Regions from separate parts of the Bacillus sp. N12A5 genome, predicted to be linked through region 2. Evidence: riboswitches for the same ligand, from Rfam matches in the RefSeq annotation. Region 2 holds a riboswitch; the other holds the start of a gene.
What was found. A riboswitch is a leader RNA that binds a small molecule or an ion and turns the genes downstream of it on or off. The one in region 2 is predicted to bind S-adenosylmethionine.

Region 1 (10,785 bases), on a different contig from region 2:
ATTTCTTTGCTGCTTAAACCATTCAATCGCGACCAGGCCGCCCATGCTGTGACCGAGCAGAAATACCGGCAGCTCAAAGGTTCGCGCTTTATCTATCCAAGTTTCTACTTCATCAATGTATTCTTGAAATGAGCGAATATGACCTCTGGCCCTCGTGGTTGTCCCCTGGCCCGGCAAATCGCCCATAACAACGTGATAACCCGAAGATCTCCACATTTCAATCAGCCATTTATATCGTCCGTGATATTCACTTGCTCCGTGGATCATCACAATCACTGCAACAGGTCTGTCTGCTTTCCAGGTCCACATGCTGTTCACCTCATACCATTTTAAATAAATAGAGAAAGAAGGATGAATGTTATGATCTACCCTTATAACGAACATAAGCCAGATATTCACCCAACAGCCTTTGTAGCTGATAATGCCACAATTACCGGTGACGTCGTGATCGGAGAACAGTCCAGCATTTGGTTTTCTGTTGTCATAAGGGGAGATGTCGCGCCGACCAGAATCGGGAACAGAGTCAATATACAAGATTTGAGCTGCCTCCATCAAAGTCCGAACCAGACGCTTCTCATTGAAGATGACGCCACAATCGGGCATCAGGTTACACTTCATAGCGCTATTATCCGAAAGAACGCCTTAATCGGCATGGGCTCAATCATTTTAGACGGAGCCGAAGTTGGCGAAGGTGCCTTTATTGGTGCCGGGAGTCTTGTCCCGCCGGGAAAAATCATCCCGCCTGGCCACCTCGCCTTTGGCCGTCCTGCAAAAGTCATCCGCCCTTTGACCGAAGAAGACCGAAACGATATGCAAAGAATACGGTCGGAATATGTAACAAAGGGCCAATACTATAAATCACTTCAACAAACATAAGACCAGCTTCGTCTTACTTTACCATTTTTCAAATTATGTTTGAAAGCAATAACCATTGTTTACCCGGACCTAATCAAAGTTCGGGTTTTAAATTCTCCATAAAACGTTCACATGTGACATCAAACGTATGACTTTTATCTTATCATAAAAACATGATCCGCAACTGAAAGCAGCCAATGCAAAAAACACATTCCTATTCTTTCCTGTTCTCTATTTTTCTATGTGCATACACAAAAAGAGCCCCCAAGGAGCTCTTTTTGTCAGCTGATATTTCGTTTGCTGTCAGCAGACGCATTTTTCTTATGAAAACCTTTTCCATAATACACAGCAAGTAAGATCAGAAACCATAGCGGCCCGACAATCACGGCTACTCTTGTATCCGGACTGTAAGCCATAAGAATAACGACAAATGCCAAAAATGCCAATGATACATAAGACGTAAACGGAAACAAAGGCATTTTGTATTTTAAATGTTTCTTTTCTTCCGGCTGCAAGCTTTTCCGGTAGCTAATTTGAGAAAGCAAAATGATCGCCCACGTCCAAATCGCTCCGAACGTCGCAATGCTTGTGACCCAAGTAAATACCTTTGCAGGTACAACATAGTTTAACAGCACGCCAACCAATAAAGCACCCGCTGAAGCCAGAACAGCTTTTCCCGGGATGCCGCCTTTTGTCAGCTGTCCGTAAGGTTTTGGCGCCTCACCCTGTTCCGCTAAGTTAAACAGCATGCGCCCTGTGCTGAATATGCCGCTGTTACAGGAAGACAGCGCGGCTGTCAAGACGACAAAATTAATGATGCCGGCAGCCGACGGAATGCCCACTTTTTCAAATGTGAGAACAAACGGGCTTCCCTTTGAGCCAATTTCCTGCCATGGATAAATAGACATAATGACAAATAAAGCACCGACATAAAAAATCAAAATACGCCAAAAAACTGTATCAATTGCTTTGGCTAATGATTTTTGCGGGTTTTTCACTTCACCAGCCGTCACTCCGATCATTTCGATCCCTAAATAAGCGAACATCACCATTTGGAGTGACAATAAAACTCCTTTTATTCCATGTGGGAAAAATCCTCCGTTGTTCCACAAATTGCTGATTCCGGTTGCAATGCCTCCATTGCCGACCCCTGCAATAATCATCAACAACCCGACAGCAATCATAGATAAGATTGCAACAATCTTAATCAAAGCGAACCAGAATTCCAGCTCTCCGTAAGCTTTAACAGCCAAGAAATTAACACCCGTCATGATGATCAGCGCGGATAATGCCCAAATCCAGTTCGGCACGTCCGGAAACCAGTACCCCATATAAATACCGACAGCAGTGATTTCAGCCATACAGGTGACAACCCATAAAAACCAGTAGTTCCATCCTGTGAGATAGCCTGCAAGCGGTCCCAAATAATCACGCGCATACCTGCTGAAGGAGCCAGCGACCGGCTTTTGAATAGCCATTTCCCCAAGTGCTCTCATAATAAAAAACATGATCAGGCCGCTTGCGGCATACGCTGCCAAAATTCCCGGCCCTGCTAATTGAATAGCTGATGCGGAACCAAGGAACAATCCTACTCCTATTGCAGCTCCTAATGACATTAAAGAAATATGCCTTTGCTCAAGTCCGCGGTGCAGCTCTTGTTTTTGTTTTTGCATGCTTTCTTCTCCCCTAGAAAAAATTATCAATAAAACATTTTTCTGAATCTTTCGTGTGGATTGGGTCATCAATGATGCTGGAGAAATAAAGGGATAATAACAAGGCTTTCGACGAATCGAAAGCCTTGTCTGTTATACAAAGATGACTTCTTTAGGCTGATGGCTCAGCTCTTCAGGCATATACCGTTTTTCAATATTGATGCTGTGCCAGATCATAAAGATCAGTACTGTCCAGATTTTACGGCTGTTATCGGCCTTGTCTGCACAGTGGTCTTCAAGAAGCTGAAGGACATAATCCTTGTGGATATAAGCATCTGTTTGGCTTTCCTGAATAATGTTCCGCACCCATGCGTTCATTTCGTTTTTCAGCCAATGACGGATCGGTACAGGGAAACCAAGCTTTTTGCGGTTTAATACGTGCTCAGGCACAATTCCTTCAGCTGCTTTGCGAAGAAGGTACTTTGTCGTGCCGTTCTTCGTTTTGAGCTCATCAGGAATCTTTGAAGCAACGTCAAATACCACTTTATCCAAGAACGGCACACGCAGTTCCAAGGAATTCGCCATCGTCATTTTATCCGCTTTTAACAAAATGTCGCCGCGCATCCAAGTGTGGATATCGACATACTGCATTTTGTTGATATCGCTGTATGAGCTGCTCTCTGTGAAGTAAGTCTTCGTCACATCGCGATATGAAAGGTTCGGATTATAATGCTTCAGCAGCTGTTTTTTGACAGGCTCTTCAAAGATTTTTGCGTTACCGATGTAACGATCCTGAAGCGGCGTGCAGCCGCGCTCAAGCAGGCTCTTTCCTCTCATTCCTTCAGGCATAACGGCCGCAACGTGCAGAAGCATCTTTTTCAGGCCGGACGGAATGCGCTCAAACGGTTTAAGCGAAAGCGGTTCACGGTAAATGTTATATCCGCCGAAGAGCTCGTCCGCACCTTCACCTGATAAAGCAACCGTTACATGTTTTTTCGCTTCTTTTGCAACAAAATACAACGGAATCGCAGCCGGATCAGCAAGCGGATCATCAAAATGCCATACAATCTTTGGAAGCTCATTCATGTATTCCTCAGGCGAAATGACTTTGCTGATATTTTCAATGCCCAGCGCCGCCGCAGTTTCTTTCGCTACATCGACTTCACTGAAGCCCTGCTGCTCGAATCCGACAGAGAAAGTTTTTAAGTTTGGATGAAATTCTTTCGCAACGGATACAATAAAGGAAGAATCAATTCCGCCAGACAGGAATGAACCGACAGGAACGTCACTTCTCATATGAACGTTTACAGAGTCATAAATCGCGTCTCTGACTTCTTTCACAAGCTTATCTTCTTCAGTCTGCACAGGCTTGAAGTTCGCTTTGAAATACGTTTTAAATGTGATATTACCGTCCGGGCGGATTGTAAACTGTGAACCCGGCTCTACTTTTTTCACATTGGCATCAAGCGTGCTTGGTTCAGGAACAAATTGGAAGGACATGTATTGCTGCAGTGCCTCTTTATCTATTTCAATCTCATTTTGAGCAACCATTAAACTTTTTCTCTCTGAGGCAAAATAAACCTGATCATTGATTGTTGTGTAGTACAACGGTTTGATGCCAAATGGATCTCTTGCTCCATAAAGCACATGATCGTTTTTATTCCAAATCAGAAAGGCAAACATACCGCGCAATTTGGACGCCGCTTCTTCTTTATAGTGACGGTAAGTCGCAAGAAGAACCTCTGTGTCCGAATCCGTGTTGAAAGTATACCCCTTAGCTTCAAGTTCTTCTCTCAGTTCAATATAGTTATAGATTTCTCCGTTAAAGATAATCCAATATGCTTCATCTTCATATGATAAAGGCTGTCCGCCATTTTCTACATCAATAATGCTGAGCCGTCTGAATCCGAATCCGACGTGCTCATCATGGTAATATCCATCACTGTCAGGACCGCGGTGAACGATCATTTGGTTCATTTGTTTGATTAGTTCTTCTTGATCAGCGGTTTGAGCTAACGGATGCTTGTTAAAAACCCCGACAAATCCACACATAGTATTGCCTCCATAATTAAAATTGTCATCATTGAACCCCTATTTATAGACGCTGTGAATAGTATTTGGTTTCACGGTTATGTAAAAAAATAAACATGAATACAACGTAAAAAAGGGAAAGCCGCTTAACCAGTAAGCGGCTATAAAATTATTCTCCTAACGCTTCTTTACGCAGCTGCTCCGCTTTGTCTGTGCGCTCCCAAGGAAGGTCAACATCGTGACGTCCAAAGTGGCCGTACGCAGCAGTTTGTTTGTAGATCGGACGGCGCAAATCAAGCATTTTGATAATGCCGGCAGGTCGTAAATCAAAGTTATTGCGAACAACTTCAATCAGTTTTTCCTCAGAAGCTTTTCCGGAACCGAATGTGTTGATTGAGATTGACACAGGCTGTGCAACACCGATCGCGTAAGCAAGCTGTACTTCGCAAGAATCAGCAAGCTCAGCCGCAACGATGTTTTTCGCAACGTATCTTGCCGCATAAGCTGCAGAACGGTCTACCTTCGTCGCGTCCTTACCTGAGAACGCGCCTCCGCCGTGGCGTGCATAGCCGCCGTACGTATCAACGATGATTTTGCGTCCTGTAAGTCCCGCATCCCCTTGAGGGCCTCCGATTACGAAACGTCCTGTAGGGTTGATGAAATATTTTGTTTCTTCATCAATCAGCTCTTCAGGAACAACCGGATTGATTACATGTTCTTTAATGTTGCGCTGAATTTGCTCAAGCGTAATTTCAGGATGATGCTGAGTTGAAATTACAATCGCGTCAATGCGGACTGGTTTGTTATTTTCATCGTACTCAACCGTTACCTGTGTTTTGCCGTCAGGGCGAAGGTACGGAAGAATATCTTCTTTACGGACTTCACTCAGGCGGCGGGCTAATTTATGGGCAAGTGAAATTGGAAGAGGCATAAGCTCTTTCGTTTCGTTGCACGCATAACCGAACATTAATCCTTGGTCACCCGCACCAATCGCTTCTATTTCTTCGTCACTCATTGTGCCTTCACGGGCTTCAAGCGCTTGGTCTACACCCATCGCGATATCAGCAGACTGCTCATCAATTGATGTTAAAACTGCACAAGTTTCCGCATCAAATCCGTATTTTGCACGTGTGTATCCGATTTCTTTAATGGTTTGGCGAACCGTTTTCGGAATGTCAACATACGTAGATGTTGTGATCTCTCCGCTGACAAGAACCAAACCTGTTGTCACAGACGTTTCACAAGCAACACGCGCGTTAGGGTCTTTCTTTAAAATTTCATCTAAAATGCTGTCAGAAATCTGGTCACAGATTTTATCCGGATGCCCCTCCGTAACAGATTCTGATGTAAATAAACGACGATTTTTACTCATGATTTGCTTCCTCCTGCACAAGGCCTCCCGAAAGACCTTGTATATATGATACGGAACTCGCTCCCTCTTATACAATGTAACTTTATATTAGAGAATGTTAATTGGCATATTTATGAAATAAAAAAACCTTTTCCATCGAGGAAAGGGTTTGGTCTTTGTGCCTTTCACTCTTATCGCTCAAGGAATCATACAACCTTGCAACAGGTTAGCACCTTGGTTGTCTCACATAGTTGAACATAATAAATCACAGAGAAACCGGTTGCTGGGCTTCATAGGGCCTGTCCCTCCGCCAGCTCGGGATAAGAGTATCCGCTCAATGAAATATCTTATCGTAAAAGGGTTTGCAATGTCAATATGATTCAAAAGAAATAGGCACCTATATCGAGGGAAAACATTGGAAAACGCACACACAAAAAATGATAAATAGTATAGACTATTTGAAAATATATGTTATACTAATTCACAATTAGCAAAACACAAAAAACGATAAAGGAAGGTTTCATATGAACTCAGTTGATTTGACCGCTGATTTACAAGCCTTATTAACAAGTCCAAATGTGCGTCATAATTTATCAGCAGCACAGCTTACAGAAAAAGTACTCTCCCGGAACGAAGGCATTTTAACATCTACGGGTGCCGTTCGGGCGACTACAGGTGCTTACACAGGGCGTTCACCTAAAGACAAATTCATCGTAGAGGAAGAAAGCACGAAAAATAAGATCGATTGGGGAACGGTGAACCAGCCGATTTCAGAAGAAGCGTTTGACAGGCTGTACACCAAAGTCGTCAGCTACCTGAAACAGCGGGATGAGCTGTTTGTTTTCGAAGGATTTGCCGGAGCAGATGAAAAATACAGGCTGCCAATCACCGTCGTGAATGAGTTCGCATGGCACAATTTATTCGCCAGACAGCTGTTTATCCGCCCGGAAGGCAACGATAAGAAAACTGTTGAACAGCCATTTACCATTCTTTCTGCTCCGCATTTCAAAGCAGATCCAAAAACAGATGGCACACATACCGAAACCTTTATTATTGTCTCTTTTGAAAAGCGGACGATTTTAATCGGCGGAACAGAGTATGCCGGCGAAATGAAGAAATCCATTTTCTCCATTATGAATTTCCTGCTCCCTGAAAGAGATATTTTATCTATGCATTGCTCCGCCAATGTCGGTGAAGAAGGCGATGTCGCTCTTTTCTTCGGGTTGTCCGGAACAGGCAAGACCACCCTGTCAGCAGACGCTGACCGCAAACTGATCGGTGACGATGAACACGGCTGGTCTGACACAGGTGTCTTTAATATCGAAGGCGGATGCTACGCCAAGTGCATTCATTTAAGCGAAGAAAAGGAGCCTCAGATTTTTAACGCGATCCGCTTCGGGTCGGTTCTCGAAAATGTTGTGGTTGATGAAGATACACGCGAAGCCAATTATGATGATTCTTTCTATACTGAAAACACGCGTGCAGCTTACCCGATCCATATGATTGACAACATCGTGACCCCAAGCATGGCTGGCCATCCTTCAGCAATTGTCTTTTTAACGGCCGACGCTTTCGGAGTCCTGCCGCCGATCAGCAAACTGACGAAGGAGCAGGCGATGTACCATTTCTTGAGCGGCTATACGAGCAAGCTTGCCGGAACCGAACGCGGTGTGACATCTCCTGAAACGACGTTCTCCACATGCTTCGGCTCACCATTCCTGCCGCTTCCAGCTCACGTCTATGCTGAAATGCTCGGCAAAAAGATCGATGAACACGGCGCAGACGTTTTCCTGGTCAATACCGGATGGACCGGCGGCGGCTACGGCACAGGCGAACGGATGAAGCTTTCTTACACTAGAGCGATGGTCAAAGCAGCGATTGAAGGCAAATTAGAGGATGCAGAAATGATGACTGACGATATTTTCGGCCTTCACATTCCACTTCACGTTCCTGGCGTTCCTGATCATATTCTTCAGCCTGAAAACACGTGGACCAACAAGGAAGAATACAGAGAAAAGGCTGTCTACCTCGCAAATGAATTCAAAGAGAATTTCAAAAAGTTCGCACATACAGATGCCATTGCACAGGCAGGCGGCCCTCTCGTTTAAAAAGCAAAAGCCAAGAGCAATTACGCTCTTGGCTTGTTTTAATTGACAGAATGCAAAGAAGTCAGCTTGTACGTAATGATGGTCCGGCCGCCTTCCCATTGAAGCTTCTGCACCTCAGCTGTGCCCGACTTTTCGCCGAACTTTGTTTTGCGCACATCCATTGGGATCTCCATCGGATATACTCGGTATCCGTCTTTTTCTAACGTGAATATATTTTCATCTATGCGAACTTCTTTTCCTTTTGTCACAATCAGTGTATTAAATTCAACAGGCATTCCCAAAGTGAAATCCCCTTTCGTTCTCTTTTTTCTTTATGATAACATATTTCACCTTCAGCGGTTTCTCATCCATTGTGTGAGCTGCCGCACGATACGCCGGTTTTCTTTCGGGGGAAAATAATGTGTGAATTTACTGTAGTACCACGTCTCTACCGGCTTATGCAGCTGTTTTAGTTTCTCCTCAAATAAATAGGAATGCTGAATCGAAACGTTTTGGTCTTTTTCTCCATGGATTAATAGCACGGGGGCCTGAATTTTGTTTATTTGGTCAAATGGTGTTCTCCATTTGTATTCCTCAGGCACCTTTTTCGGTGTTCCGCCGATGACTCTTTTCATCATTCGCCGTAAATCCTCCCGCTCCTTATATGTAAGGATCATATCACTGACGCCTCCCCAGGAAACAAATGAAGCCGCCTGCTGCCCCATTTCAATCGCAGTGAGCATTCCCATAATTCCGCCGCGGGAAAACCCGAAAATATGGATTCTGTCCTTCTTGACATTTGGATGCTGCTGAAGCAGGCGAAATGCAGAAAAGGCATCCTCCCTGTCTTCTCCCGCAAAATCCTCGTTGCCCTCTCCCCCTTGATTCCCCCTGTAAAAAGGAGCAAACACAACAAATCCTTGGGATGCAAACTGGATAATCCGGCCCGGCCGAACCATGCCCACGCTTTTAATTCCGCCGCGCAAATATAAAAATCCGTCATATTGTCCCGGTGCCGTCGGCTCAGCCAGAAGGCCCTTTACCCGTAAACCATTTGAAAGATAGCAGATCGTATACAGTCGCACATGCTGACTTGGCGACGGAAATCTTCTTTTCTCAACAATCAAAGCAGCCGCCTCCTTTCTCTATATGTTTTCCTTTCTCCAAAATGGCATCCGGAGAAACCTGATTAGGCATTCACACATTTTTATACCCATCATACGATATGTAAAGCAAAAAAGGATATTAACTTGATGCTAAATAAGGAGGTTGTCTATGTGAACAAATGGTTAAGGCTGGGCTGCGCCTGTGTCTGCAGTATATTTCTGATCATCGCCCTGACAGGTTGCAAGAAGGAAGAAACGCTCACCAAAGTCAAAGTAGCTGAAGTGACCCATTCGATTTTTTACGCGCCTTTATATGTTGCTGAGTCTAAAGGATTTTTCAAGGAAGAAGGGCTTGATGTGGATGTAAATACGACCTGGGGCGGCGACAAAACGATGACATCGCTTCTTTCAAACGGCTCAGACATCGCACTTGTCGGGTCAGAAACATCTATTTATGTCGAAGCACAAGGGGCCAAAGACCCCGTCATTAACTTCGCTCAGCTGACTCAGACAGACGGAACATTTCTAGTCGCAAGGGAAGATGTTGAACACTTTGATTGGGATCAGCTGAAAGGGAAAACGTTTCTCGGCCAGAGAAAAGGCGGCATGCCGCAAATGGTCGGCGAGTATGTGCTGAACAAACATAAAATTGATCCGCATAAGGATATTGACCTGATCCAGAACATAGACTTCGCCAATATCGCCAATGCATTTGCATCTGGAACCGGCGAGTATGTACAGCTCTTTGAACCGCAAGCTTCCCTCTTTGAGAAAAAAGGGATCGGACATATCGTAGCTTCTTTTGGAGAAGAATCCGGCCAGGTTCCTTATACGACTTTTATGGCGAAACAAAGCTATCTGAAGAAACATGAAGATACAGCCGTCAAGTTTACAAAAGCCATTTATAAGGCGCAGCAGTGGGTGGAAAATCATTCGGCAAAGGACATCACAGACGCCATTAAAGATGAATTTGATGATACTGACCCAGAAGTGATCGAAACATCCATCGAACGTTATAAAAAGCAGCAATCGTATTCGCCAGATCCCCTGCTAAACGAAAAAGAATGGGAGCTGCTCCAAACCATTATGGATCAATCGGGAGAACTGCCGAAGCACATTCCATATAATCAGCTTGTAAATAAACATATTGCCGAAAAAGTCACCTCGGAAAAATAGGAGGCGCCATCTATGTCTTTCTTACATGTCGACCATGTAACCCATACTTATTTTTCTGTTAAAGAAAAAACGACGGCCGTGCGGGATATTCATTTTGATGCAGCAAAAGGTGATTTCATCTCATTTCTCGGCCCGAGCGGCTGCGGAAAAACGACACTGCTTTCCATTATCGCCGGCCTGATTGAGCCATCGGAGGGCAGAGTTCTGATTGAAGGCCGTGAGCCGAATCAAAAAGAACATAACATTGGCTACATGCTTCAGCAGGATTACTTATTTCCCTGGAAATCTATCGAGGAAAATGTGCTTCTCGGTTTAAAAATCGCCGGCACATTAACGGAAGAAAGCAAGGCAGCTGCACTCGGCCTATTGCCAGAGTTCGGCCTCATAGATGTGGAGAAAAAATATCCGAAAGAGCTGTCAGGCGGAATGCGCCAGCGGGCCGCACTTGCAAGAACACTTGCGCCAGATCCAAGTCTGCTTTTGCTGGATGAGCCATTTTCCGCGCTTGATTTTCAGACAAAGCTGGC
Region 2 (10,785 bases):
CGCAGCCTGTTTCACGAAGAGAAGGAAGAAACGGATGCGGATGGTAATAGTGAAACGTATATTGTGATTAAGGGAACAGGTGTGAGGGCGTTTATTGGTGAATTACTGAGCTGTTATTGGTGTACAGGCGTGTGGTGCGCCGGCTTTTTGATTTTATGCCAGGCATTGATCCCGCAAGCAGCGCAGTGGCTGATTTTGCTGCTGGCGATCGCCGGCCTTGCCGGCATTATTGAAACGCTCGTATCAAAATGGCTGCAAGAATGAGGCGTTCCCACCAGCAACTTTTTACTAACATCCGCATAAAGTAGCATATATGACATAAGGAAAGGAAGGGATCAAAGTGAATCAATTCAATAAACCTTCCCAAAAGACTCCATATACAGATTCATCGTATCAATCAAAAAAGATCAAAAAGAAAGGCTGCGGGTGCGGAAAGAAAAAGAAAAAGCCTCAATAGCCTGGCAAAGAAACCGGAGACCTCCGGTTTTTTGTTTGTTTAACAGGGCGGCCTCGCTCAGCATATATCATGAGTGGGGGGATGCAAGTGAATGAGTTTGAAAAATGGATAGAAGGAAGATATAAACCTCATGAACAAAAGCAAAAAGAGCATGATGACATCATGGGCAGCATAAGAAAAGACTTGGATGCATTTGATGAAGCCGGTCTGGCATTTGAAGAGGAGATGGAAGAGCTGGCTGAAAAAACCGAAGCCTTACTCAAAAAACACCAGGCACAGCACGAACCATCATAAATCCGCAATCGCCCTATGCGTTTATCCAAGCCGAATAAAGCGGCTCACATAGTGTATAGAGAGTAAAGGAGGTGCTTATCTATGGGCTTTGGATACGGATTCGGAGGCGGCTACGGCGGCTGCGGTGGCGGTTATGCTGGCGGTTACGGCGGCGGCTATGGTTCAACATTTGTTCTTTTAGTCGTATTGTTCATTCTCCTTATCATCGTGGGTGCATCTTTTTATAACTTCTAAGGTTTATTAAGGGGAGTACAGGTAATATCCTGTACTTCCTTGCCTTGTGTTTATTTTTTATTTTTGGAAAAAGCACATTGAACAATGGGTGTTCATACAATACCGTATCACTCCGCCAAAAGGAGGCGTATTATGGATAATCAATTTTTTAAGAACATCGAAAAGAAAACAGGTGTCAACATGCAGGATGTCATGAATCTTGCCGGCTCCCTTCAAAACGCCAATTTTAAAGACGAAAACACAGTGCGCAGTGTCATTAAACGTGTAGCACAGCTGGCAAACAGACGCGTGCCGAAAGAATTAGAAGATAAAATTGTACATTCCATTACAAGCGGAAAAGAAAAGCTTGATTTTAGTACGATTTCTAAAATGATGGATAATAAATAAAAAGAGGGCCTGGCTGACTCATTGCAGCAGGCCTTTTTTAAAAGAAAAAACCCGGCAGATCACTGCCGGGCTGTTAGTTATGCAAGGGCTGTTTTGCTTGTTTCAAAAGGGGATACAAAAATCTTGAACGGTGGGCCGTTTTGCCGCGCCTGTTTGCGGGACAAGACAAATATAAATGCTGTTTGGCCCGTGTCATCGCTACATATAACAGGCGTCTTTCTTCCTCCAAAGGAGCCTCATCTCCTTTTCTCGCTGTTTCTAATGAGAAATCGTGCGGGATCGAGCCGTCTACCGTGCCTAACACGTAGACGGTTTTAAACTCAAGACCTTTTGACCTGTGAATGGTCATCAGCTGTACGCCATTTTCATCTGTTCTGTTTTTCTCAGCGGCTCTCATATGGTCTACGTGGGCGAGAAAGTCAGGAATTGTTTTAAACTTCTTAGCGACGACTTTAATGTCGCGCAGGTCATCGGAGCCTTTTTCCAGTTTGTTGCCCTCATTGCCCCGTTTTTTTAAATACTCGGAGAAGCCCATTTTTCCTTCTGCAAAGGTGATCGCTTCCACGGGTTTCATCGTGCGGAGGCTTGCGAAAAACGGCACGATCTTCTTGATTTTGTCCAGCTGGAAAGGCTTTAGATCAGGCAGTTTGGCCAGCGCTTTGATCATCGAGCAGTCCTCCGTAATCGAGAGCGCCTTCAGCGTGTTCAAAGCGGACTGTTTTAAGAACAAGGCGGGAAGCAAGTGTTTAATCGCCTCAGTGTCATCCTCATTTTGGCTGGCGTACAAGTAGGCGAGAATCTGGCGGACGATCCGTCTGCTGTAAAACGATTGGACGCCGCGGTCAGCTGTATATGGAATTGACGAATGATGAAGCCTTTCATAAATGGCGCGGCCTCCGCTGTTTGTGCGGTAGAGAACCGCAAAGTCTTTAGGGTTTGCCCCGTTTTGAATTTTTTCCTTGATATCGGAAACGACCATTGTGGCTTCTTCCTCTTCGTCATAAGGATAAAACAGCACAGGGGCCTGGACGTCATCACGGGCCGCTTCAAGCATTTTGGCATACCTGTTTTTGTTCTTTTTCACGACGATATCAGCACTTGAGACGATGGGGTGCGTAGACCTGTAGTTCGCCGTTAAATAGATTGTCTTCGCTCCGGGATAATCCTTTTGAAAATCAAGAATAAAAGACGGATTGCTTCCCCGGAACGCGTAGATAGACTGGTCATCGTCCCCGACACAGCACAGATTTTGCTCCGGGCTTGCCAGCATTTGCATGATTTTATATTGAACTGGGTTAATGTCCTGAAACTCATCAATTAAGATATACGTAAATCGAGATTGATATTGTTCCAGAAGGTCCGGCCGATCGATAAACAATTCATAGCAGGCGGATGCCATATCATCAAAATCAAATTGATTGTGTTCTTTTTTCTGGCGCTCATAATGTTCATATAAACGATAGACTTGTTTTTCCCACTCATCCTGCAAAGGAATGCGTTCATTCGGAACATAAGTGTTTTTCCAGAAACCGATCTGCTGCAGGGCCTGATCAACGGGGAACTCTTTCTCATCTATGCCTTCTTCATAGAGTGCTTTTTTTATATATTGTTCCCGCTGCCACTCCATTTTCAACAGATGCTCGCCGTTCCATTTAGCAGAATCATAGTGATACAAGATTTTATAAAACAAGCTGTGGAATGTTCCGGTGACAAGCCGTCTCACTTTTGCAGGCTGTAATCCGTACTGCTTTGCCATGCGTTCTTTCATTTCGGCTACGGCTTTTGTCGTAAAGGTAACAAGCAGCATGTGTTCCGGCGGTATGCCTAAGTGTTCGATCATGTGAGCGGCGCGCGCAGTCAGCACACGTGTTTTTCCGCTCCCTGCACCTGCAAGCACAAGCAGCGGGCCTTCCGTTTCCGTGACAGCTTTCAGCTGATCCGTGTTCAAGCCGACAGACGGAAAAAGGCTTGTATCAGGTTCTATCGTTTTTTGAACAAATGGTGTTCCCGGTTTAATGCTTCTCGGACGCTGCCATTCCGTGACAGCTGGAGACGAATCAGCAGCGATCGTTTTCCCCTTGGGCAAACGAATGACACCAAATTCCTGATCATCTTCTTTTTTCTCCTCTTTAGCGGACTTCGGTTCGCACGCCGCCTCACATGCAGGAAAATCTCCTGGCTGGCGATGGATAAACTCTGGCGGATCGGAGATGTTAAGCCGTAACAAAACGGGCTTTCCGCAATGAGGACAAAATAAATGTCCTTTTATTCCCTCTTCAAAGAGGAATTGATAATGTTCTCTCGAATATGTATGTAAATGTATGGTTCGATCATTCAGTCGGGCGCATTTCAAAAAGGGGTCCTCCCAATCAAAAGGTGTTCATTACAGACAATGACTATCATATCAAAAGAAATGTGTTTCAAAAAGTAAGTTTAAGGGAAAAGAGACGGCAGAGGAGTGGGTATCGCATGATATATGCAGGTAAAATTCAGAACCACCAATACGCTCAATATGCAAATAGAACGATTGGGCATAAGCAGGATTATGCCGGAACCGAAAAAATCAGCTATGTCCCGTTTCAGCGGGTATACAAAGAACTGGAAAAGCAGCAGGAGAATCAAACGGCTGCTGAAAGAAAGGTAAACGAGACAAAACGTAAGCGCTCTCTTTATAAGAGATTGCGAGAAAAAGGAATGGGCACGTACATTAACCGATATGTATAAAAAACCGTTCACATCCAGGGAACGGTTTTTTATATGCGGAAAAATCCGGATCTCAATAGACCCGGATGCTGTTTAGTCCTTAATCATTTGTAAGTGTGGAATGCCGGCATCAAGGAATTCTTTTTCAGAAAGCACACGATACCCGTGTTTCTTGTAAAACGGCACAGCCTGTGTTTGTGCGTTTAAAATGAAACCGGAAGCGCCGCCGTCTGAAGCCGCTTTTTCGAGCGCCTTCATAATGATGCCGCCCACACCGGCTGAGCGGTGGCTTTTCAATACACAGATGCGCTCTAACTTGCCGTAGCCATCCTTCATGCGCCATCTTCCGGCGCCGACAGGCTTGTCGCCGTCATACACGACGATATGCTCTGACTCATTTTCAAGTTCGTCAATTTCTTCTTCAGCAGGCACGTTTTGTTCTTTGACAAAGACTTCTTCTCTTACATAAAATGCATCTTTCATTTGTTCTTCATTTTTTGCAATAACTGCTTTCAAGTCGATTATTCTCCTCCGCCTAGCAAGAAGGTTTCATACACTGTCCATGATCCGTTTTCCAGCTGATAAAGCAAGTGGAAGCGGTCAACGATTTCTTCATGTGACACTTCCTGCATTTTTAATTGTCCCAGCACATCCGAATGCTCGTCGTCGGAAAGATTTTGCCCGACCGTCACATGCGGAACGAAATTGTATTCCTGTTCACCAGCCAACACACCGGTGTATAACTTTTCATTGAGTGTTTTTAATTCTTCCGTCGGCTCTGCTTTGATGTAAATGACATTATTAACAGGCGCGAATGAGCTGTATTTTGTCATTTTGAGAACGATCGGATGGGACTCCTTCGCGATGTTTCTCAGATGTGATACAAGCTGATCCGCTTTCTCCTCCGCACATTCAAACGATGCTCTCAGTGTCAAATGGGGCGGGATCAGGGAATAGCTCGGGTCATAGCGCTTTCTGTAAGAGTTCGCAAGGTCTTGGAGTTTTTTTGATGGAAATAAAACGATTCCGTATTTCATATTATGTCCCTCCTGGAAATAAAGTATGATAGAGTATCAAAGCATTTTTTTCAGCGCCGGCGTGATGAGCGGCTGCCAGTATGTCCATTTGTGATCTCCGTCAAATGGCTCAAAATAATAATCGGAAAGCTTCTTCTCCAGCAGCTGTTTCAGCTCCTGATTCGGTTCTGTAAAGTCCAGAATGTTTCCGTCTGTCGTGTGGACGTCAGTTTCTTTTGTGCCGATTTGGTGGTAAATAGACAGGTGTTTGACATCGTCTGACTGTTTCACAGCTTCCAATACATGTTTGTCAACATAAGGAGACTGCATGATGATGTTGCCGAACATATTCGGGTAATCGAGCGCTGTCATTAGAGATATGGTAGCCCCGAGTGAATCTCCGATCAGCGTTCGTCCGTATCCGACCTGATAGGTTGGATACTCATCATCTACAAACGGAACGAGCTCATGGGCGATGAACCGTTTATACGCCGAAAATTTTGAGCCTTCCGGATGATACGTTTGTCTGCGCTCTTTTACATCCTTATAAGGAACACCGATAATAATGCTCCGGTCAATTTCCCGTTTGGAAAGCAATTCCTCGACCTGCCTGCCGATTCTCCCCAGCCTGAAATAATCGTGGCCGTCCTGCGCAATAATGACATGGTATTTATAAAGAGGGGAGTAGTTGGACGGCAGATAAACAAGCAAGGTCATTTCCTCGTTAAGCTCTTTCGAATAGAATTTCTTTTCTTGCACTGTGCCGTTTTTCGGTGCCATAATACATTCCTCCAGGACATCACTAGACTTTCTTGCTGTTTTCCATTATTGTACCATGAATTATTAGAAATTTCTCTCTTTAAACCGTTCGGAACTCGAAGAAAAAAGTGTTGAAATTAACTGCAAATTGCGCTAATATAAAACAATCAGAAAATTGAAATCGATATTTCTTATCGTGAGAGGTGGAGGGACTGGCCCTTAGAAACCTCAGCAACCGGCTTGTTTTGTATATGTGCAAAACGCCAAGGTGCTAAATCCAGCAAGCGTTTTTTATGCTTGGAAGATAAGAAGAAGCTAAACCCCTTCTTCTTATGAAGAAGGGGTTTTTATTATGAAAAGGGAAGGTGTCAGCTATATGTCACAGCACGTTGAAACGAAATTAGCCCAAATCGGGAACCGAAGCGACGAAGTCACCGGAACAGTGAGTCCTCCTATTTATTTATCAACAGCATACCGCCACAGAGGGATCGGAGAATCTACCGGATTTGATTATGTCCGCACAAAAAATCCGACACGCCAGCTTGTTGAGGATGCGATCGCCAGCTTAGAAAACGGCGCGAGAGGGCTTGCCTTCAGCTCGGGAATGGCTGCCATCCAAACGATTATGGCGCTGTTTAAAAGCGGAGATGAACTGATCGTTTCATCGGACCTATATGGCGGCACGTACCGTCTGTTTGAAAATGAATGGAAAAAATATGGATTGACCTTTCATTATGATGATTTCAGCGATGAGGACTGTTTATGCTCTAAGATTACGCCGAATACAAAAGCGGTGTTTGTGGAAACACCGACAAACCCCCTCATGCAGGAGGCGGACATTGAAAAGATCGCCCGGATTGCTAAAGAGCACGGCCTTCTGCTGATTGTAGATAATACATTTTATACACCGGTTTTACAGCGTCCGCTTGAACTGGGAGCTGACATTGTCATTCACAGCGCAACCAAGTATTTAGGCGGGCATAACGATCTGCTTGCAGGGCTTGTCGTTGTCAAGGATGAGCAGCTTGGAGAGGAAATGTTTCAGCATCAAAATGCGATCGGTGCCGTCCTGCCTCCGTTTGATTCGTGGCTTCTGATGAGAGGAATGAAAACGCTGAGCCTCAGAATGCGCCAGCATCAGGCAAACGCGCAGGGGCTTGCGGCGTTTTTAGAAGAGCAGGAGGAAATTGCGGATGTACTGTATCCCGGAAAAGGCGGCATGCTGTCCTTCCGTCTTCAAAAAGAAGAGTGGGTTAACCCGTTTTTAAAAGCGCTGAAGACCATTTGTTTCGCAGAAAGCCTTGGCGGGGTGGAGAGCTTTATTACATACCCCGCCACACAGACGCACATGGATATTCCTGAAGAGATCCGCATCGCAAATGGGGTCTGCAATCGTTTGCTGCGTTTTTCGGTCGGAATTGAACATGCGGAAGATTTAAAAGCGGACCTAAAACAGGCATTATGTCAGGTCAAAGAGGGAGCTGTTTCATTTGAGTAATCACAATTGGACGCTGGAAACCCAGCTCGTTCACAATCCATTTAAAACAGACGGCGCAACAGGGGCGGTCAGTGTACCGATTCAGCATGCATCAACCTTTCACCAATCTTCATTTGAAGAGTTTGGCGCATATGATTACAGCCGCTCAGGGACACCGACAAGAACAGCGCTCGAAGATACAATTGCCGCATTGGAAGGCGGGACGAGAGGATTTGCTTTCAGCTCAGGAATGGCTGCCATCTCAACAGCATTTTTACTTCTGTCACAGGGCGATCACGTTCTTGTGACAGAAGATGTATACGGCGGAACCTTCCGCATGGTGACAGAGGTGCTTACCCGGTTCGGCATTGACCATACATTTGTCGACATGACGGATAGTAACGAAGTAGCGCGGAATATCAAGCCGAACACAAAGGTCATTTATATGGAGACACCGTCAAATCCGACACTTGGGATCACTGATATTAAAGCGGTAGTTCAGCTTGCAAAAGAAAACGGCTGTTTGACCTTTTTGGACAATACATTCATGACACCTGCACTGCAGCGCCCGCTTGATCTCGGCGTGGATATTGTGCTTCACAGTGCAACAAAGTTCTTGAGCGGACACAGTGATGTGCTCTCAGGCCTGGCTGCTGTCAAGGATGATGAGCTTGGGAAGCAGTTATATAAGCTGCAAAACGCGTTTGGCGCGGTCCTAGGGGTGCAAGATTGCTGGCTCGTGCTGCGCGGATTAAAAACATTACAGGTCCGTTTAGAGAAAGCGAGCCAAACAGCGCAGCGGCTTGCTGAATTTTTCCAGAAGCATCCGGCGGTGAAACGCGTATATTATCCGGGGCTGTCTGATCATCCGGGGGCCGAAACCCATAAAGGCCAGTCAACGGGAGCGGGCGCTGTGCTATCTTTTGAGCTTGAAAGCAAAGAGGCCGTTAAGAAATTAGTAGAGAATGTATCACTTCCGGTCTTTGCTGTAAGCCTCGGCGCCGTGGAATCGATTTTGTCCTATCCGGCAACAATGTCTCACGCGGCAATGCCTAAGCAAGAGCGTGAAAAACGCGGCATCACAGACGGCCTGCTCCGTCTTAGTGTGGGAGTCGAACATGCAGACGATTTAGAACGTGATTTCGAACAAGCGCTGAAAGAAATTGCGCCAGTGGCGGTTCGTTAGAAAAAGAAGCCGGCGATAGCCCGGCTTCTTTTATTATTCATCATCACGATTCAGAATCGCGAGGACTTGATGATCCTCCCAAACGCCATTGATTTTTACATTTTTGCGGGCAATGCCCTCTTTATGAAATCCGGCTTTTTCCAATACACGCATGGACCCGAGGTTGCGGGGCATCACACCGGCTTCAATGCGATGCAGTTTCAATTCGTGGAACGCATAATCAACAACCAATCTGACCGCTTCTGTCATGAGTCCCTTTCCATTATGGGCTTTGTCTAAAAAATATCCGATGAACGCAGTTTGCAGCGCACCGCGGATGACTTGGAAGAGGGAAACCGTCCCGATTAATGTATCATCTGATGCTGTAAAAATGCCAAAATGATATTCTTCATCTTTCTCCAGCCTTTGCTGATACCCCCTTATTCGTTTTCTCTGACCCTCAATCGTATAATAATCGTCTGCGCGTATCATGGAGAACTGTTCAAAAAAGTCCCGATTTTCGCTTTGCAGCCGCAGATTTTGTTCGGCATCCTTTATTTCTAAAGGCCTTAGATAAATGGTATTTCCTTTTAACATACAGCGATCTCTCCATTCTCATGCCAGCATTCTTACATTATTCTAAGGAAAGTGTAAAAAACCTTTTATAAAAAGGAAGAAAACCAATTTCCCATAAAGGTGCCGACATAGTTTCCGATTAAGTACCCGAGCGTACCGACAAGCATGATCGGGGCGACAAGCTCCCGCCATCCCTTGGCAATTGCCATCGCAGCCGCAGTCGTTGGCCCTCCGACAGTAGCGTTGACGGCTAGCAGAATTTCTTCTAGCCGCACGCGGAACAATTTACCGATAGCTAAGGAAACCGCTAAATTGCTGATCGCAATGATAAACACAAATAATAGAATAAGAGGGGCATTGGAGACGATTAAGCGCAGATCTGCAGGAATGCCGATCACCACAAAAAATAAATAAATCAAAAAGGTTCCAAGCTCCTGAGAACCATTGAGCTTTTCAAAAAAACGCGGAAAAAGAAAAATGATAAGAACAGTCAGGGATGTAAGCATCAAATATTGATCGCCCAGCGTTCCGGTCAAAAGGGGATGAGAAAACATGCTTTTAAAATAGCCGGAAACCTTCACACTGACCGCAACAAGCGCAAAAGCAGTACCGGCATTATAAGCAATATCCTTTAAGGAAATTTCCTTCCGTTTCCAATAGCTTTCAGCACTGTTTTTCCTGTTTTCATCAGCTTTCACTTTCTCCTCAAAAGGCATGGCATAATGGCGCTGAAACCATTTGAGTGCAGGAATGCTGATTAAGATAAAAAACAAAAGCGCCATCATAAAATTATCCGCCACAACGGTAGCTGACACATATTCGCCAGGTGTCTCAAATTTTGCCGCCATCGCCGCAAAGTTGATCCCGCCGCCAATATAAGAAGCGCTGATCATCCCGCCGATTTTATCTAAATAAGGAATATGCTGTTTGAGTAGAAAAAAAGCGAGGATGCTGCCAAGCACTGTTCCAACGGAGCTTATCAGAAAAATAAAGAGCAAACGCCTGCTTTCCTTAAAAATCTGCCGCACATTGATCTGAAACAATAAAAGTGGTATCGCCAGTGGTACCACATAAGACCACACAGTGTCATACACAGGGGACTCAACAGGAAGCACTCCTACATTTGTAAACACCATAGCACCTGCAAGCGCAATAATAGCCCCAGACACAGCGGATGCCCACTTAAAGCGCTGCTCCAACCCGATGCTCACTGCCGTCCACACCGCAATAAACCCCCATAATACCCATACATCATCAGAAGAAATCAAAGAATGCAAAACCCCATCACCCCTATTGTTAGAAAATTAAGACATATTATAATAGCCGATGAACAGAACAGCAAGTCCGAAAAAAAGTTTTTCTGAAAAAGCAGTTGACGAATAGAGGAGGAGGTTATATAATAGAACTTGTCAGAAAGACAACAGCATACCCAGCAACACATACATATCATGATTCCGTAGCTCAGCTGGGAGAGCGCTACCTTGACAGGGTAGAGGTCGCTGGTTCGAGCCCAGTCGGAATCATAGCTTAAACCCTTGCGCAGTAAGGGTTTTTTCTTTTTATAGGGATTTTCGGTTTTATTAATGCAGTATATGATTTAAATGAAAACCCAAGAATAAAAATTGAATTGAGGAAGATAAAATAAAAACCCCATTTTTAAAGTTCAAAATGGGGTTATTTCTTGATATCATATTAAGTTGCTGCTCTATCTGCGACC

Region 1: linked by a shared signal. The riboswitch ahead of metK (methionine adenosyltransferase) and the one ahead of metI (cystathionine gamma-synthase/O-acetylhomoserine thiolyase) in region 2 are both predicted to bind S-adenosylmethionine.

Annotation. Positions count from the first base shown of each region.
Region 1 covers NZ_JALAMR010000008.1:29,882-40,666, reverse strand. Annotated here, with positions in the region: gene ytpA (phospholipase YtpA) at 1-309, opposite strand, end outside; gene MOC09_RS09585 (gamma carbonic anhydrase family protein) at 361-876, shown strand; gene alaP (alanine permease AlaP) at 1,137-2,528, opposite strand; gene asnB (asparagine synthase (glutamine-hydrolyzing)) at 2,661-4,559, opposite strand; gene metK (methionine adenosyltransferase) at 4,708-5,910, opposite strand; SAM riboswitch class I at 6,078-6,216, opposite strand; gene pckA (phosphoenolpyruvate carboxykinase (ATP)) at 6,414-7,997, shown strand; gene MOC09_RS09560 (DUF2584 domain-containing protein) at 8,036-8,278, opposite strand; gene MOC09_RS09555 (prolyl oligopeptidase family serine peptidase) at 8,330-9,103, opposite strand; gene MOC09_RS09550 (ABC transporter substrate-binding protein) at 9,254-10,258, shown strand; gene MOC09_RS09545 (ABC transporter ATP-binding protein) at 10,271-10,785, shown strand, end outside.
Region 2 covers NZ_JALAMR010000002.1:209,379-220,163, forward strand. Annotated here, with positions in the region: gene yjcA (sporulation protein YjcA) at 1-264, shown strand, start outside; gene MOC09_RS01420 (hypothetical protein) at 545-751, shown strand; gene MOC09_RS01425 (YjcZ family sporulation protein) at 833-985, shown strand; gene spoVIF (sporulation-specific transcription regulator SopVIF) at 1,118-1,372, shown strand; gene MOC09_RS01435 (ATP-dependent helicase) at 1,446-3,725, opposite strand; gene MOC09_RS01440 (hypothetical protein) at 3,842-4,096, shown strand; gene MOC09_RS01445 (GNAT family N-acetyltransferase) at 4,169-4,591, opposite strand; gene MOC09_RS01450 (YjcG family protein) at 4,597-5,112, opposite strand; gene MOC09_RS01455 (esterase family protein) at 5,149-5,871, opposite strand; SAM riboswitch class I at 6,039-6,161, shown strand; gene metI (cystathionine gamma-synthase/O-acetylhomoserine thiolyase) at 6,227-7,348, shown strand; gene metC (cystathionine beta-lyase) at 7,341-8,513, shown strand; gene MOC09_RS01470 (GNAT family N-acetyltransferase) at 8,547-9,089, opposite strand; gene MOC09_RS01475 (DUF819 family protein) at 9,155-10,345, opposite strand; tRNA gene MOC09_RS01480 (tRNA-Val) at 10,519-10,591, shown strand.